4 regions of the Pseudoalteromonas galatheae genome follow, and region 2 is predicted to be linked to each of the others. Evidence: predicted binding sites of a transcription regulator. Region 2 holds the regulator's gene; each other region holds the start of a gene.
The links. Region 2 encodes LexA, which represses DNA repair genes until DNA is damaged. Its sites were predicted from a motif close to TACTGTATNNNNATACAGTA; they were not measured.

Region 1 (4,218 bases), 1.3 Mb from region 2:
TGCTGTATAGGAAATAAACCCCAGGGCAATACCATGTGCGATAGAAAACGTAAGTGGCGTCATCAATAACACAACACTGACCGGAATAGCATCGCTCATCTCATCCCAATTAATTAACTTTAGGTTTTGTAGCATTAATACCGACACATACAATATCGCGCCTGCCGTCGCATAGGCAGGAACCATCTGTGCCAGTGGCGCAAAGAACATCATGAGTAAGAAACAGATCCCTACAACCACGGCAGTCAATCCTGTTCGGCCGCCAACGGATACACCTGACACTGATTCGATGTATGAAGTCGTCGTTGAGGTACCGAGCACTGAGCCTGCAATCGTCGCAGTGCTGTCAGCTGACAGTGCCCTACCCAACCTTGGCATGCGACCATGCTCATCAGATAATCCGGCCTTTTGCGTCACCGCAACCAATGTGCCACTGGTATCAAATAAATCGACAAATAAAAATGCAAACACCACGCTGAGCATGGAAAGCTCAAAAATTCCGCTCAAATCCAACTGCATATAGGTCGGCGCGATGCTCGGGGGCATATCAACAACCCCGTGATAATCTACAAGCCCAAGCCCCCATGCAATACCCGTCACCATTAAAATGCTGATAAGCACACCACTTTTGACTTCACGGTACATGAGCGCCGCAATCACAAAAAAGCTGGCAATGGCTAATAATGGGCCGGGAGAAGTGATATCACCAAGCTGTACTAATGTGGCATCGCTTGCCACCACAATTTTCGCGTTTTTTAACGCAATTAACGCTAAGAACGCGCCTATACCCGCAGCGATCGCACGCTTTAGCACAATGGGAATAGCTTGGATCACCCACTCACGAACTTTGAAGACACTCAAAAATAGGAATAAACAGCCTGACATAAATACCGCGCCTAATGCACTTTGCCACGTATAACCCATACCAAGCACAACACCATAGGTAAAAAAGGCGTTTAAACCCATTCCAGGCGCAAGCGCTAATGGGTAGTTTGCCCATAGTCCCATAATAAAGCAGCCGATTGCAGCTGCGATACAAGTTGCTACAAAAGCAGCGCCGTGGTCCATACCAGCTTCAGCTAGCATTGCAGGGTTTACGAAAACGATGTAAACCATAGTAACGAATGTCGTCAAGCCAGCAATCACCTCAGTTCTTACATTGGTGTGCATAGCTTGCAGTGAAAATAACCGCTCGAGCATAACTAAAATTACAAATTTGAGGAACAAGTGATTGGATTTTAACACGAATCACTTTAAAACTCGGACAAAATAGTTAAAATTCAGCTACACTCTGCTTATCAACATTATTGCGAATACATATATGGATCAAAATAGCACCGATAACTCAGCAAACCATGACTTAGAACAGCAACTGCTGAATGTGCTTGAATTTGTGACGTCACCATTAAAAGCGGACGCAAAATTCCCAGATCTTCACGACAATACTCAAGCACTGAAAAAAGGTCTCTATTACCTAAAAGAAAAGTCTTTCCCGCTTGCAGCAAAGTGGCTAAGACTGGCGGCGATGACTGGTGATTTAAAGGCACAGTTCTTTTTAGGTTTGTTGTTTATGAAAGGCCAAGGAGTGCCACCCAGCCCATTTCATGCAGCTGCTTGGTTGAGTTTGGCCAGCAGTCAAGGACACAAAGGCGCCGAACAAGTACTACTTGATGTTCGCCGCTTTCTTACTACTAAGCGCTTTAGAGATGCACAATGCTATGCAGCAACACTTTACGAGCAAATTCATCAACTACAGCATATTAGCCAATAAATTAAATTTTACTCCTCAAAAAAATGTAGGCTAGGCGTAGCCAAGCCTCTCTTAAGTAAACATACGCTTACCCTCTGCAACGGTCACAATAGTACAGTAGGAAAACTACTGTATAGCAGCTGAGAAAATTTCCTATTGCTTTATTCATATTCAAATTTCGTCAATTAAGCTCTCATTTCAAAAAATCACAACCATTTGTTTTATATTGAAAATTTAAACCAAGTAAAAATTAAGCTTGAATATTGATTAAAAAGCTAGCAATTTTTCTTGCATTCACACACTGTATAAACTACTGTATACACATACTGTATAGATAACCAGTGAGACAATTATGTTACACAGCAATACACTTCTACAGCCAAACAATTCGACTTATTACACACTTAACGAAATCAATAATGTTATCGTTGAAGATGAGATCGTCGCTAGCTTAGAGTTACTTAAAGTTTTACATAAATGTCAGCATAAACAAGGCTGGACGCTACTCGTTGCGCCCGATAATGTACCAAACAAGTCACTGCTAGAAAGTGCTTCTGTTGATGCAAGCAAGTTGCTCGTCATTAGGCAAAAGCACATATACGACCTTGAGTATGTACTTAAAAGTGCTATCAGCAATGGTAATTTCGCTGCGGTGGTGATTTGGACTGATATTGCATCAGTGCAAACTATCAACAAAATGGAACTGCCGGTATCTGACGTTGCAATACACTGTTTTCAAAGCGCTTAACAAGCTACAATAACAGGATATAAATTTGTTAAAACTGAAGTTTTTATGTCTTGTTATTGCAATTCATCCCTTCCCTATTCGCAATGTTGTGAGCCGTACCTTAAGGGACAAAAATTCGCAGAGCGTCCACAAATACTCATGCGTTCTCGCTATACTGCATACTGCTTAAAAGATGCAAAGTATATTCATGACACCTACGCCCAGGCTAAACAAGCACAAAATAGTGTCGACGATATTGCTACATTTGCTAATTATGCACACTTTATAAAATTGGAAGTGCTAGAAGAAGCAGTAGAAGCTACTCAGGGGATCGTTGAGTTTAAGGCGCACTATATCGCAGAAAACACTCACTATATACTCCATGAACGGTCAAATTTTATCACCGAAGCAGGCAGATGGTATTACTTAGATGGCGAATTGTATGATACGCCTACAACCAAGGTAGGCAGAAATGACCTCTGCCCGTGCGGCAGTGATAAAAAGTACAAAAAGTGCCACGGTAGCTAAAATAGCCTGAATTAGAGATTAGATACAAAGCAATAAAAAAGCTTGAAACGAGCGAAAGATGATTAAGGGTAGTTTATACCAATTGAATTAATTCTCTAATCAATTTGAAGGGTGAAATAGCATATTAGCTTCGTTAAAAATTTCTCATTTAGAACAACTAAATAGCAAAATCTTTGCCTTGCCTATATGGATATAGGTACCTTAGCGGTAGCAGGACGCGAGAGCGGTGCTACTAAAGCTATTTCCCCGCTTCAAAATAGATCATTTACTTAATACAACTGGTATTAGCCTAGACATGAAGCTCGATAAGCGTGGCGTTTAATGTCAGTCTAGTAACGAAGCAAACAGTTGTAAAATGACAAGTTTAATACCAGGTTGTCTTAAATTCGCTCAATTTAGCAGCTAATGTTGTTACGCCGTCGCGCGTAACATACTCTGCATATCTCCCGTTGCAATTTGATCATAGAAACCAGCCGCATCCATTGCCTTTTCAGCGACTAAGGCAAGTTTACCTTGCGTACTTGCCAAACGTCTTTTAACCGCTGGTTCCAAATTTTCTACAACTTCGAGTGGAATATGCTTTTTATCATTTCGTGCAGCAAAAGGTTCTGGATTTAAATTTTCTTGCAATCGCAAGGTCGCCATCGCTCCCATAGATACCAGCTGCGCATTATGCTGACCAATAAGCATATTGTACTCTTTTGGTGCAAGCGGCTTTTGTGGTCCTATTTCAAATTGCTTTTTTAGTGTTTCTTCTGAGCTATCTTTCGCGGCAGCTTCAGATTTTGGTAGATGAAATTGGCTAAAGTCTAGTGCATCAGTTGATAGCATAGATAACAGCATGGCAAAATCGGCAGAGCGCGTCTCATGAACACTGATATTTAATGCGGGCCCTAATTGCGACTCACTGATTAAAACGCCATCAACTTGCATGTATTCCAACCGATTATTTTGCTAATTACGAATTTATCGGCCTTTTTCCGAAAAACTTTAGTAGTTTTCTTTACTTCGAAAAAAACTTTGTTATTATCACCGCCGTTGTTTAGGAGGGGTTCCCGAGCGGCCAAAGGGATCAGACTGTAAATCTGACGGCTCAGCCTTCGCTGGTTCGAATCCAGCTCCCTCCACCACCTTCTATTGCTTTATCTCACAATAAGCTTACATATATAAACGAGCTTAAAAACAATCCAAAGCCAAAAATCAAATGTGCTGC
Region 2 (4,218 bases):
ACATCTCCTGTGACAACTTTACTCCCTTTCATTGCAGGGAAGACCCCCGGTAGACCAAGCCCTGTAGGTTGATGGCAAGCAGCACAGTAAGCCATGTAAGCTTGTTCACCTACCTCCATCAACTCTTCTTTGGTAAGAGTTTGCTGGGCTACTGCTTGTGACTCTGCTTCTGCTTTTGCTTTTTCTTCCTTAGCCCCCTCCAGCCATTTATCAAATTGATCAGGACTCACAGCCTCGACGACGACGGGCATAAAGCCATGATCTTTTCCACATAATTCAGCACACTGGCCTCTGTAAATTCCCTCATCATTTACCTTAGTCCATGCTTCATTTATAAAGCCCGGATTGGCATCTTTCTTCACAGCAAAATCAGGCACCCACCAAGAGTGAATAACGTCATCAGATGTCATCAAAAAACGAACTTTCCTATCAGTAGGGATAACCAGATGTTTATCTACTTCGAGCAGATAATTTTCATTTTTTTCCTTAAGATCACTGATTTCTTCTTTCGGAGTGGATAGTAAAGAATAGAATTCGACGTCATGTCCCATGTACTCATAGTGCCATTTCCACTGCGACCCCGTAACTTTAATCGTTAAATCAGCTTTGCTAGTGTCTTCCATAGCAATGAGTGTTTTTGTAGCTGGTATTGCCATGCCAATGAGTATCAGGAAGGGAATAGCAGTCCAAAGTATCTCCACTTTGGTGCTTTCATGAAATTGCGCTGCAACAACGCCTTTTGACTTTCTATGTTTTAAAAGCGCCCAAAACATAATCCCAAACACAATCACCCCAATGACGCAGCATATTAGAAATATGGTCATATGAAGCTCGTATACTTGATGGCTAATGTCTGTAACGCCTTGCCTCATATTGTAAGCGCTGTTAGCGAGTGAGGGCATGGCGATTAGCACTGCGATCAATGCTACAACTAATCGACAAATTTTCATTTGACGTCTCCTTCAAGGCGACTCATGGTTGCCTTTTGTTATTATTGGATGACTGTCATATTGCCTATTTGTACATAGACTTACTGCACGACTATTAACCAATTAGTCAAAAAATAAACAAAATGCAAGATTTTTGAGAAGACTGAATTTAGAATCAAAAATGGGGCTACTGGTAGTAAAACGAAGAGTGATGAAAAATTGTGTATAAAGATCAGAAAACTAAAAAATATTGAGATATGGAAAAGTCACGATAATTATCTTACTTTCACACAGTTAGAAAAGTTAATTATTACTTTTTTCACTATATATAGTTAAAGCGAGCGCAACTTGATATTTAACGCTACGCTCGCCCTCATAAACTACATCCAGTCGGCGCTTCTGATCACACCTACGGCTAATCCTTCAATAGAGAAATTTTGATGCTCTAGATCCACTTCGATCGCTTTAAATTCCTCATTCTCAGCATGCAAGAGAACTTTCTTTCCTTTCTTTTCTAAGCGCTTAACAGTCACGTCCTCTTCTACACGAGCAACTATCACTTGGCCATTCTCAGCCACTTGAGTGCTATGGACCGCTAGTAGATCACCATCCATAATCCCAATATCTTTCATGCTCATACCATTAACTCTCAAAAGGTAATCAGCATTCGGTTTAAAAAAACTGGCATCCACATTAAAGTGGCTTTCAACATGTTGCTCTGCCAGTATCGGCTCTCCAGCTGCAACACGGCCAATAATAGGTAAGCCTAGTTGCTCAGGTTCATCCTCAACAAGTCTAATTCCACGACTTGCTCCTGGGACCATTTCAATAACTCCCTTTTTAGCAAGAGCTTTAAGGTGCTCCTCTGCTGCGTTTGCACTCTTGAAACCCAAAGCATCAGCTATTTCAGCACGAGTTGGAGGCATGCCAGTATCTTTTATGAATACTTTTATTAATTCAAAGATTTGTTCTTGTCGTTTCGTTAGAGGACGCATTAACTGGTATTCCATACAGTGGTTTATTTACTGTAAGTATATACAGCTCAAAAAAAAATCGCAAATGTTTCTTTATTCAACATATTTTATACCAATTAGCATAATTACACGCTCCATTTTTGAGGCGAGAAAACCTTGTAGATAACACCACTACTGTATCCACTATCAACGAGGTACCTACATCCATTTAGGCAAGGCGAAACTTTTCTATTTATTTGTTCTAAATGAGAAATTTTTAACACTATTAGCGTCAGATCTGTTCCTGCTAATTGAGCACGTATTAAGACTAATTGCTATTAAGCGTAAGCGAAAACAAGCAAAGACTGACTCTGTGTTCTTTTCATTACAAGCTATCGGCGCTCCCACAATGCTGCTCAGTGCTGATGCTATTGTAGGAGTGAGCTTGCCTCGCGATGTGTTGATTGCTTGTGATATGTTCTTTTCAAATCCCACATAGCAAAAAAACCGCTGCATTGCTGCAACGGGTTTGACGTACATGGAGGTACTAATGTCGATTAGAGCCATGGATGAATACTGTTAATCGACCTTCAATGAGGTCCTAGCTCGCTACGAAGTAGGATGTTTTATTCTTTTTGTTTGGGGAGCCCAACAGCTCGGCGGGTAAACCACCTCCGACCACGCAGCTCAGTGCTGATGCTGTGGTAGGAGCGAGTTTACCTCGCGAGGTTTTATATCTCAAATCTCTATGCCCCACATAGCAAAAAACCCGTCGCATTGCTGCAACGGGTTTGACGTACATGGATGTACTAATGTCGATTAGAATCATGGATGAATGCTGTTAATCGACCTTTAATAAGGCCTTGGCTCGCTACGAAGTAGGATGTTCTACTTTCACATGGGAAGCCCACACTATCATTGACCGGGGCCGACCCTTCGCGGGGCTCGCCTTCGAGCTGTTTTGTTTCACTTCTGAGTTTGGGTGACAAGAAACCGAAGCAACGCTTCGCAGTTCGGGGAAATGAGCGCATGGATAAGCGAAGGGGAGATACTACATGGTAGTACTTTACTTCAAATGCAAAAAAACCCGTCGCATTTCTGCAACGGGTTTCTTTTATTTGGCCCTGACGATGTTCTACTTTCACATGGGAAGCCCACACTATCATCGACGCTGTTTTGTTTCACTTCTGAGTTCGGCATGGGGTCAGGTGGTTCCAAAACGCTATGGTCATCAGGAAATTCTGTTCATTAATGAAGTATCCTTCATTAATATAAATCTGGAAAAAGCTTATTAAATTCTTCTGTCTACTTCAGTCTATTAACTTCTGTCGCTTATAAACCACTTTGGCGTTGTATGGTTAAGCCTCTCGGGTAATTAGTACGAGTTAGCTTAATGCCTCACAGCACTTCCACATCTCGCCTATCAACGTTGTAGTCTTCAACGGCCCTTCAGTTGACTCTAAGTCAAAGTGAGAACTCATCTCGAGGCCTGCTTCCCGCTTAGATGCTTTCAGCGGTTATCAGTTCCGAACGTAGCTACCGGGCAATGCAATTGGCATCACAACCCGAACACCAGCGGTTCGTCCACTCCGGTCCTCTCGTACTAGGAGCAGCCCCTCTCAATTCTCAAACGCCCACGGCAGATAGGGACCGAACTGTCTCACGACGTTCTAAACCCAGCTCGCGTACCACTTTAAATGGCGAACAGCCATACCCTTGGGACCGACTTCAGCCCCAGGATGTGATGAGCCGACATCGAGGTGCCAAACACCGCCGTCGATATGAACTCTTGGGCGGTATCAGCCTGTTATCCCCGGAGTACCTTTTATCCGTTGAGCGATGGCCCTTCCATTCAGAACCACCGGATCACTATGACCTACTTTCGTACCTGCTCGACGTGTCTGTCTCGCAGTTAAGCTTGCTTCTACCATTACACTAACCGTACGATGTCCGACCGTACTTAGCAAACCTTCGTGCTCCTCCGTTACTCTTTGGGAGGAGACCGCCCCAGTCAAACTACCCACCAGGCACTGTCCTCAACCCCGGTTCAGGGGCCTAAGTTAGAACATCAACACTACAAGGGTGGTATTTCAAGGTCGGCTCCACAGAAACTAGCGTTCCTGCTTCAAAGCCTCCCACCTATCCTACACATGTAGGGTCAATGTTCAGTGCCAAGCTGTAGTAAAGGTTCACGGGGTCTTTCCGTCTAGCCGCGGGTACACAGCATCTTCACTGCGATTTCAATTTCACTGAGTCTCGGGTGGAGACAGCGTGGCCATGGTTACACCATTCGTGCAGGTCGGAACTTACCCGACAAGGAATTTCGCTACCTTAGG
Region 3 (4,218 bases), 610 kb from region 2:
TCACGAGGTTGTAATAGCATCCAAACTGGCAGCAATGACGCCACGGCAGCATAGATAAACAGAATGATGATCCAATTAGCTTTATCACTTAGACCGAACATTTCGGTTGGTAAGGTAATCGGCATACTACTGCCCATATAAATGGTCGCGTAGAGCACAATAACCCCGATAATACAGAGCGGTACTAGCGGCACTTTTCGTTTAAGCAATTGACCGATGATAAGTGCCACGACAATAGCAGACCAAGCAGGGAATACCGCATTTGGGTTGCCCACGAAGGAGTTTGCGATCACCACGCCGAACACGGCATTCACCATGAGCAGCACAAGGAAGACCACAATCATAAACAATGAACGAGTGCGCTTGCCAATTACGCTTTCAGACAAAGCGCCCATCGACTTACCTTTATGGCGAGCACTTGCCCATAGCGCGCCCATATCATGGACACCCGCAAAAAATATAGTGCCAAATACCACCCAAAGTACCGCAGGCACCCAGCCCCAATACACGGCGATAGCAGGACCAACAATTGGTGCAGCACCTGCGACTGAAGTAAAGTGATGCCCCCACAATACCACTTTGTTAGTGGGAACATAATCTACGCCGTCCTCAAGTTCATGAGCCGGCGTGACAAAGTTGTCATCCATTTTAAATATTTTTTCAGCAATAAATTTGGAATAGACAAACCATCCAAATAACATCCCTATGATGCCGAAGAGTACGATCATTATGGATTGCATAATGCTTACCTCTTGTTGTTGTTTTAATTACACGCAGTTGGCGTGATTAGTTTGTTGCACGACAACTTCGAAGCTAGCACAAAATAAACTAATTGCAGTTATCTTTTAGTCTAGGTAGGTCAGAATTAGCCATCAAAAAGTCCCAGTTGAGCATGAGTGTTAGATTTTTCATTTAGCCCTAAGTGCAAACCCACGAGGCGCACAGGTTTAAACTTTTGCCGTGCCATCGCTTCAATCAATAGCTCTTCAAAAACCGGCAAGTCAATATGCTGGTATTGGCATTCTTTGGTGGTTTGGGTGAAATCGTAAAACTTCACTTTAACGCCAAGCTTATTAAAGCCGCGCTGTAAATAAGGCTGTGCTCGGCGAGTCAGTTCAGGTAACAACTTTTCTTTTATGACTTGCTTTAAGGTATCAAGGTCGAGCGTGTCTTCTGCAAATGTGGTTTCAACGCCTATCGATTTGCGCACTCTGTCGGTTTCAACTCGGCGCTCATCAATACCTTGACAACGCCGCCATAATACAGTGCCAAACTTGCCAAATGACTGGCGTAACTGAGTTTCAGACAGTGCCTTAATATCTCGGCCATACTCAAGTCCCATGGCAAGCAAACGTTGTTGAGTCACTTTACCTACACCTGGGATTTTTTTGAGAGGTAACGCATCGATAAAAGCGCTCACTTGGTGAGGCGGGATCACACACTGACCATTAGGCTTGTTTTCATCGCTGGCAATTTTGGCTAAAAACTTGATTGGCGCAATTCCCGCCGAAGCTGTAAGGCCCGTTTCAGCAAAGATATCCGCTCGTATCTGCTCGGCGATAAGCGTTGCACTGCCATTACATTGCTGACACTCAGTAACATCTAGATAAGCTTCATCTAAAGACAGTGGCTCAATTAGCTCAGTATAGCGGGCAAAAATAGCGCGAATTTGTTGCGATATTGCCTTATAGACCTCCATTCTCCCAGGTACAATCACCAGCTGAGGGCAGAGTTTTTTCGCTTGATAATTCGACATGGCCGAGCGCACGCCATATTGCCGAGCAATATAGTTAGCTGTGGATAGCACCCCGCGATGGCTACGACCACCAATCGCCATCGGCACCTTTGCAAGCTCGGGGTTATCGCGCATTTCTACTGATGCATAGAACGCGTCCATATCAATATGAATAAATTTACGCACGCTAAAAACACTGTCTAAATAAACAGTGTTTATTATGTGCTAATTTTCCAACTGTTGCAATCTTGAACGTAGGCCTTAGTGTTCTAAGCTATACTTGTGTGGATGTCTGTTGCAACTTGCACTGCAAAACAGAGATAATGCTAACAATATCAATACTGTTCAAAGTACTAAATCCGTTACTTTGACTTTATCTAATCATTCAGCAATCAGGAGCCTGCATGGAGTACTCACGACTTGGTAGTAGCCCACTTGAAGTTTCACGCATTTGTTTAGGAAGCATGACTTGGGGCGTACAAAACAACCAGCATGATGCCGACGAGCAAATCAATTATGCACTAAGCCGTGGTATTAACTTCATTGATACCGCTGAAATGTATGCGGTCCCTCCCTCACCTGAAACCTACGGTAAAACCGAAGCCATCATTGGCAATTGGTTAAAGCGCCATCAAGAAAAGCGCGAAAAACTTGTACTTGCCACAAAGATTGCGGGAAGCGGTTTGCCTTGGATCCGTGAAGGCGGCCCTATTACGGGACAATCAGTGATCCAAGCGGTGGACGATTCGTTAGCGCGCCTGAATACCGACTATATTGACCTTTACCAACTACATTGGCCAAACCGTACTTCACCGCACTTTGGTAAACAATGGCCTGGCATGGTTCCTCTGACTGCACTTGACCGCGACGAAGAGCGCGCGGGCATGCTAGATATTTTGGAAGGCTTAGCAAGCTGTATTCAAGCAGGTAAAATTCGCCATTGGGGTCTTTCTGATGATACACCTTGGGGCATTCACACTTACCTTAATTTGGCGATGCAGCACAACCTACCTAAGCCGGTTTCAATTCAAAATGAGTTTAGCTTGCTACATGCCAAAGATTGGCCTTACTTGATTGAGACTTGTGTAAACGAAGATATTGCCTATTTACCTTGGTCGCCATTAGCTGGGGGAATGCTAAGCGGTAAGTATTTAGGGGGCGCAAGACCTGAAGGTAGCCGCTGGACTTTGGTACAACGGCAGGGCTTATTCAGAGATACGCAATTAGCTCAAGAAGCCGTTGCAAAATATCTAGAAATCGCCAAAGAATTTAATATGACTGCGGCGCAGCTGGCGCTAGCTTGGTGCGACCAAGTAGACGGGGTGACTTCAACCATAATCGGCGCGACAACCATGGCGCAGCTTAAAGAAAATATCCAAGCGTTTGAACAGCCGCTATGTGCAGAGTCTTTAGCCGAGATTGATACGGTATTTAAAGCGTACCCCTCTCCGTTTTAATATCTTCTTTCGCGATACGCCGCTTTTACGCTAGCGTATCGCATTGTAAACCCATCCTTGTTAACTAGATCGAAGTTAAAACCCCATGCAAAGCTTAAATAACACCCCAGTCATTCCGCTTCAAGGCAGCTGCTTTACCAGAAAGACCACTCGCGCCATTGTCCTTAGAGGCAACGACATCCTTATGCTTTACACCAAACGTTATGACGATTACACCTTGCCAGGTGGCGGCGTCGACGAGGGTGAAAGCTTAGAAGCAGCATTGGAGCGCGAGCTAAAAGAAGAAACGGGTGCAGTATCCATCACAGGGTTGACGCCGTTTGGCCGCTATGAAGAGTACCGCCCTTGGTATAAACCCGATCATGACAATGTGCATATTATTTCTTATTGCTACGTTTGTGAGATTTGTGGCGAATTTGATGCGCCAGCGATGGAGGATTATGAACACGCCAATGGTATGAAACCGGTGTGGATCAATATAAACCAAGCCATCGCGCATAACGAAGCAAAACTCAATGATGCGAATAACAAAGGGATGTCCGTTTTACGTGAACTCACCTTGCTAAAACATATTTCCGCGCAATTAGTCACAGATTAATTTGCCTATTGAGGGAACAATTAAGTCTTTATTAAGCTCTAACTCCGCATGACTCAAGGATTTAATAAGAATAATGCGGCTGCTCCAACACAACCTGATTAGTTTCACCATTATCGCCTCTATTGTGCTGCATCTACTGCTCGGCTGGTATCTGCAGCAAAGTATTTATATCCCCTCAAAGCCTATAGAAATTAAGGCAATGAAAACCTATTTGGTTATTGAGCCTGCCAAGCCCAAGATGGAGCGTATTGGGACACCGACGATAACTGAAGATAAGCCAGTAGAGAAGTTAAAACCGACGTTGCCGGACGATACGGTTGAAATACTAAAAACTGCGCAAACGGAACCAAAAAAACCTGCGATTGAAAGTAAAACAAAGCACATAACCAAAGCAGCGATCGTCACGCAACCTAAAAAGCTAGATCATC
Region 4 (4,218 bases), 2.6 Mb from region 2:
CAGTGCATTCGTATTGATAGACTGAGCGCTGTCAATAAATCCACCTAACTCATCACAAAGCGGTTGCATAAATTGATTATACGACGTTTCCTTATTGGCGATCTTTCCGAGCAATGACTCCCAGAGCGCAGTTCTGTCTGGTAATGAAAGTGACTCAGGTAGGGTTTGAATAAATGCCTTTCCCAGCCCAGTAGAATATATTGTCTTGCCTTCTCTTCTAAGAAACTGCCGCCTAAACAAAAGCTCAATAATTCCGGCCCGCGTCGCCTCAGTGCCAAGCCCGTCAGTGTCTTTCAATACCTTTTTGATAGATTGATCGGAAACAAACCGTGCAATACCTGTCATCGCACCTAATAAGGTGGCTTCAGTATAATGCTTTGGCGGCTGAGTTTGTTTTTCTTTAACTTCACCTTTCTCGCACAAAAGTTGCTCTCCCACCTCTAATTCCGGCAATAGGCTTTCTTTTTCTACCTCTTGGCCTTTAAACAGTACCTTGAATCCTTGATCTGTTATTTGCTTCGCTTGTGCTTTGAATTGGCCACCACTTATCTCCAACTCGACTTTGGTTTCATTGTAGCGATAGGGGTGGAAGAATTGCGCGAGGTACTGTACAGAGATGAGTTGATAGACCTGCAACTCTCTATGCCCAAGCTGAGCACTGCGAAGCTTTTTAGTGGTTGGAATGATAGCGTGATGCGCTTCTACCTTTTTATCATTCCAACACGCTCCTTTTAAATTCATGTCAGCTAACTTAATAAACTTACTTTCTATTCCCTGATTGTGCTTAGCAGCCGCAATGACTTGCTCTCTTTCAACAAAATGTTCTTGTGGTAGATAACGGTTATCTGATCTAGGGTAAGTGATCAGTTTATGTTTCTCATAGAGTGCCTGACAAATATCCAACACTTGCTGAGCCGATAAACCGTAGCGCTTATTTGCGTCAATCTGCAAAGAAGAGAGGTTATAGGGTAGCGGCGGATTTATCTTTTTTGGTTTCGTTTCAACCTTAGTTATTGTTGCTTGCTTTTGACTGATCCGATCCGCAACGTTTTCGGCTAAGGCCTTAACCAGAACACGCCCATCTTCGTCCATATAGGGCTTACACGCTTCACTTGGTACCCACTTAGCTTCAAAAACTCCCCAATGTGGTTTATTGATGTGTGCAATCACCTCATAAAATGGTTTAGATACAAAGTTCTCTATTTCTAAATCCCTTCTAACAACCAAGCCAAGTACGGGAGTTTGCACTCTACCAACCGACAAAACAGTATTCACTCCCGCTTTTTGCCCTGCCAACGTAAATGCTCTGGTTAAATTCATACCAAAAAGCCAATCCGCTCTAGCTCTTGCAAGCGCAGATACACTTAAAGGAACAAACTCTTGATTAGGCCGTGTCGAAGCCAATGCCTTTTTCACAGCTTGCGGGTTCAAATCACTGATCAACAAGCGTCGGATCGTTGCTCTTTTTCGGTCTGGCAAGTTTACGAATTGAAATACTTCGTCCACGAGCAATTGTCCTTCTCTATCAGGATCTCCAGCATGGTAGATTTCATCAGCTTTTGTGAGTAACTTTTTTAGAGTGCTAAGCTGCTTTTTTGTTTTTGGCTTAGCTTTGAACTGCCACTGAGTAGGCATGATTGGTAAATCTTGAAACTGCCATTTTTTGTATTTGGCATCGTAGTCTTCAGGTTCAGCTTGTTCCAACAGGTGACCTATACACCAAGAAACCACATCGCCATTCGCAACTTCTATATAACCATCTTGTTTTTTATGTGGTTTTGGTAAGACATCGGCGATTGCTCGACCTAAAGAGGGTTTTTCTGCGATATAGAGTTTCATGATTAGCTTAACTGTATATAGATACAGTTATCATAGTGAATTTTGACGAAAAACGCCATAGCTGCAAAGAGACTGTCTCCAGTCTCTTTGCAAACCAGCAAACTTACGTTCTTAATAAATTAAGTTGCTTATGCTTTTGTTCGACTATCTGCGTCATAGAACTGGCCGCTTGCTCAACCTCATCTGCGAACTTCGAAAGCTCAGCAGCAGCATCTGAAATGCCCGTCGTATTTGTATTAATTTCTTCGGTCACCATACTTTGCTCTTCCGCCGCCGTAGCAATTTGTGTTACTTCATTAGAAATGCTTGTCAACTCAGCTACTAGCGTGCTCATTAACCTAGCTGATTCTTGGCAATAACTCACTGCATCTTCGCCTAGCTGTACAGAGCTCTCAATGATCCGGCCTGAGTTCGCGACTTCACTCTGTAGGTTATCTATTAGTTTACTAATGTCGTCCGTCGATGCTTGTGTTTTTGACGCCAAAGCTCGAACTTCATCTGCAACAACCGCAAAACCACGTCCTTGCTCCCCTGCCCTTGCAGCTTCAATTGCCGCGTTTAAGGCCAGTAAGTTAGTTTGTTCTGCTATGGCTCTGATCACCTCCAGTATTTTGGAAATATCATCACTGCGTTCTGATACCTTCACCACTGCTTGTTTTGCATCAATGACTTGATCCGCCATTGATTGCACCGTTTCGGTCGTTTTAATGATGCTTTGTTCACTTTGCTGAACTTGATCAGCGGCTTGATTCGTACTTGCCGCCGCTTTTTCAGACGCCCGAGCCACCTCGGAGGCCGTCGCACTGAGCTCGTTAATTGCGGTTACTACGCTGTCTATCTCTAGATGCTGATTGGCAACTTTGTTTTTGATGTTAATTGCGGCTTCAGTTGTTCGATGTGACTGCTCGTAGGAAGATTCAGCAAGGCCTTTGAGGTCATCAATCATCTTGCGCAGTTTATCAGTAAAGCGATTAAAACCATGTGCCAAGGCAATTAACTCTGCATGATGACTCACTTCTAGCTCATGCGTTAAATCACCTTCGCTAGACGCTAAGTTCTCGACTCGTTCCTGAATATGCGTAAGCGGGCCAATAATTGTGTTCACTAATACTACCGCAATGGCAATGCCTATAACCGCAATAACAACTCCAATGGTAAGCATCCAACGACCAACAGAATCTGTCGACTCCTCAAGCTGACTTTGCAGGGTGGTTGCAGAGCTAAGTGCAATTGCCTTAGGAAGCTCAATTACAAGAGACCAAGTGGTGTTTGGTAACGCAATTTTAATCGGTACAGCTACGACTAAATCCTCACCAAACTCTTTAATCCCAGAGCCTGTGTGCAGTGATTTTAACACCTCAGCCCTATCAGACTTTGTCGACTCAGCAAGTGGACGTGCTAGGTTCTTGTAGTGGCTGGAACCCACAACAAGACCAAGCTCACTTAATAAGGTTACTTTAGCGGCTCCTGAGTAAAGTGAGTTTGAGAGCTCGTCAACCATGGTCTGGAAAATAGGCAAATTTACATCCACGCCCACCAAACCTCTAAATTGACGATTGACCACGACTGGAGTGGTCAATGAAGTCATCAACATTTGGTTGCCCGGAGAAATTTCATATAAATAGGGTTCCATGATACAAGGTGCAACTTTATCTTTTGCGCACAAATACCACTCGGCTTCTCGTAGGCCAAATTCATTGATTACATCGGCATACTTTTCTTCTGCCGACTCAACTTTTTGTTGCATCGGACCATCGGCTTCTTGAGTAAAGTAGAGCTCTAAGGTACCGGCGCCCGGCACGGAGTGACTCGAACCATCTTGATTGCTGGCATCATTGCCATCGTAACCATTCGGTTCAAACTGTGCATACATAGAAGATACAAAGCGATTTTGCTTTAGCGCACCATAAACAATCTCTTGCACTTGTTCACGGCTCAGAGGATCCTGCTTGGTGGTATGAGATAGCACACCAGCCAAAGTGTAAGGAACACGATAGGCTTCATTAATAAAGCCAGCCACGCGTTGCCCATATTGATTACCTTTAGCAATAAGGCCTTGGGATATTTCATCATAAATCGCTTGTTGGACCCCTTCACTTTGCTTGGTATTTTCTGCTGCAAGGTGAAACCACATTGTTGTCACTAATATAACAACCAAACTCGTTACTAATGCTGTTACAAAGAGTAAGAGTTTGTTTTTAATCGAAGCTTGTTTCATAACATTCCCAGTATTTAGACTTAGTATGCAAACAAATTGCACTACACGTTCATCATCAACTTGATAAAACGAGTGACCCCTATTTTTATCGGCAACTATGAAGCCTTTTTTAACTGTAGCAAAAAAATTAATAACGTACTGAAATTTATGGTGCTTAGGAG

Region 1: a site for LexA is predicted at 2,062-2,081, ahead of CWC29_RS09510 (SulA-like leucine-rich domain-containing protein). Genes of this name have one in related genera too.
Region 3: a site for LexA is predicted at 1,930-1,949, ahead of dinB (DNA polymerase IV). Genes of this name have one in related genera too.
Region 4: a site for LexA is predicted at 1,849-1,868, ahead of CWC29_RS03720 (DNA topoisomerase III). Genes of this name have one in related genera too.

Annotation. Positions count from the first base shown of each region.
Region 1 is NZ_PNCO02000001.1:2,165,714-2,169,931, forward strand. It holds gene CWC29_RS09500 (NCS2 family permease) at 1-1,200, opposite strand, end outside; gene CWC29_RS09505 (tetratricopeptide repeat protein) at 1,322-1,771, shown strand; gene CWC29_RS09510 (SulA-like leucine-rich domain-containing protein) at 2,103-2,498, shown strand; gene CWC29_RS09515 (YchJ family protein) at 2,544-3,005, shown strand; gene CWC29_RS09520 (VC2046/SO_2500 family protein) at 3,417-3,938, opposite strand; tRNA gene CWC29_RS09525 (tRNA-Tyr) at 4,051-4,135, shown strand; gene CWC29_RS09530 (DUF2938 domain-containing protein) at 4,153-4,218, opposite strand, start outside.
Region 2 is NZ_PNCO02000001.1:3,418,208-3,422,425, forward strand. It holds gene coxB (cytochrome c oxidase subunit II) at 1-950, opposite strand, end outside; gene lexA (transcriptional repressor LexA) at 1,310-1,924, opposite strand; rRNA gene rrf (5S ribosomal RNA) at 3,005-3,118, opposite strand; rRNA gene CWC29_RS15250 (23S ribosomal RNA) at 3,237-4,218, opposite strand, start outside.
Region 3 is NZ_PNCO02000001.1:2,811,865-2,816,082, forward strand. It holds gene CWC29_RS12505 (carbon starvation CstA family protein) at 1-740, opposite strand, end outside; gene dinB (DNA polymerase IV) at 866-1,921, opposite strand; gene CWC29_RS12515 (aldo/keto reductase) at 2,140-3,192, shown strand; gene CWC29_RS12520 (NUDIX hydrolase) at 3,278-3,790, shown strand; gene CWC29_RS12525 (hypothetical protein) at 3,864-4,218, shown strand, end outside.
Region 4 is NZ_PNCO02000001.1:856,397-860,614, reverse strand. It holds gene CWC29_RS03720 (DNA topoisomerase III) at 1-1,839, opposite strand, end outside; gene CWC29_RS03715 (methyl-accepting chemotaxis protein) at 1,943-4,057, opposite strand.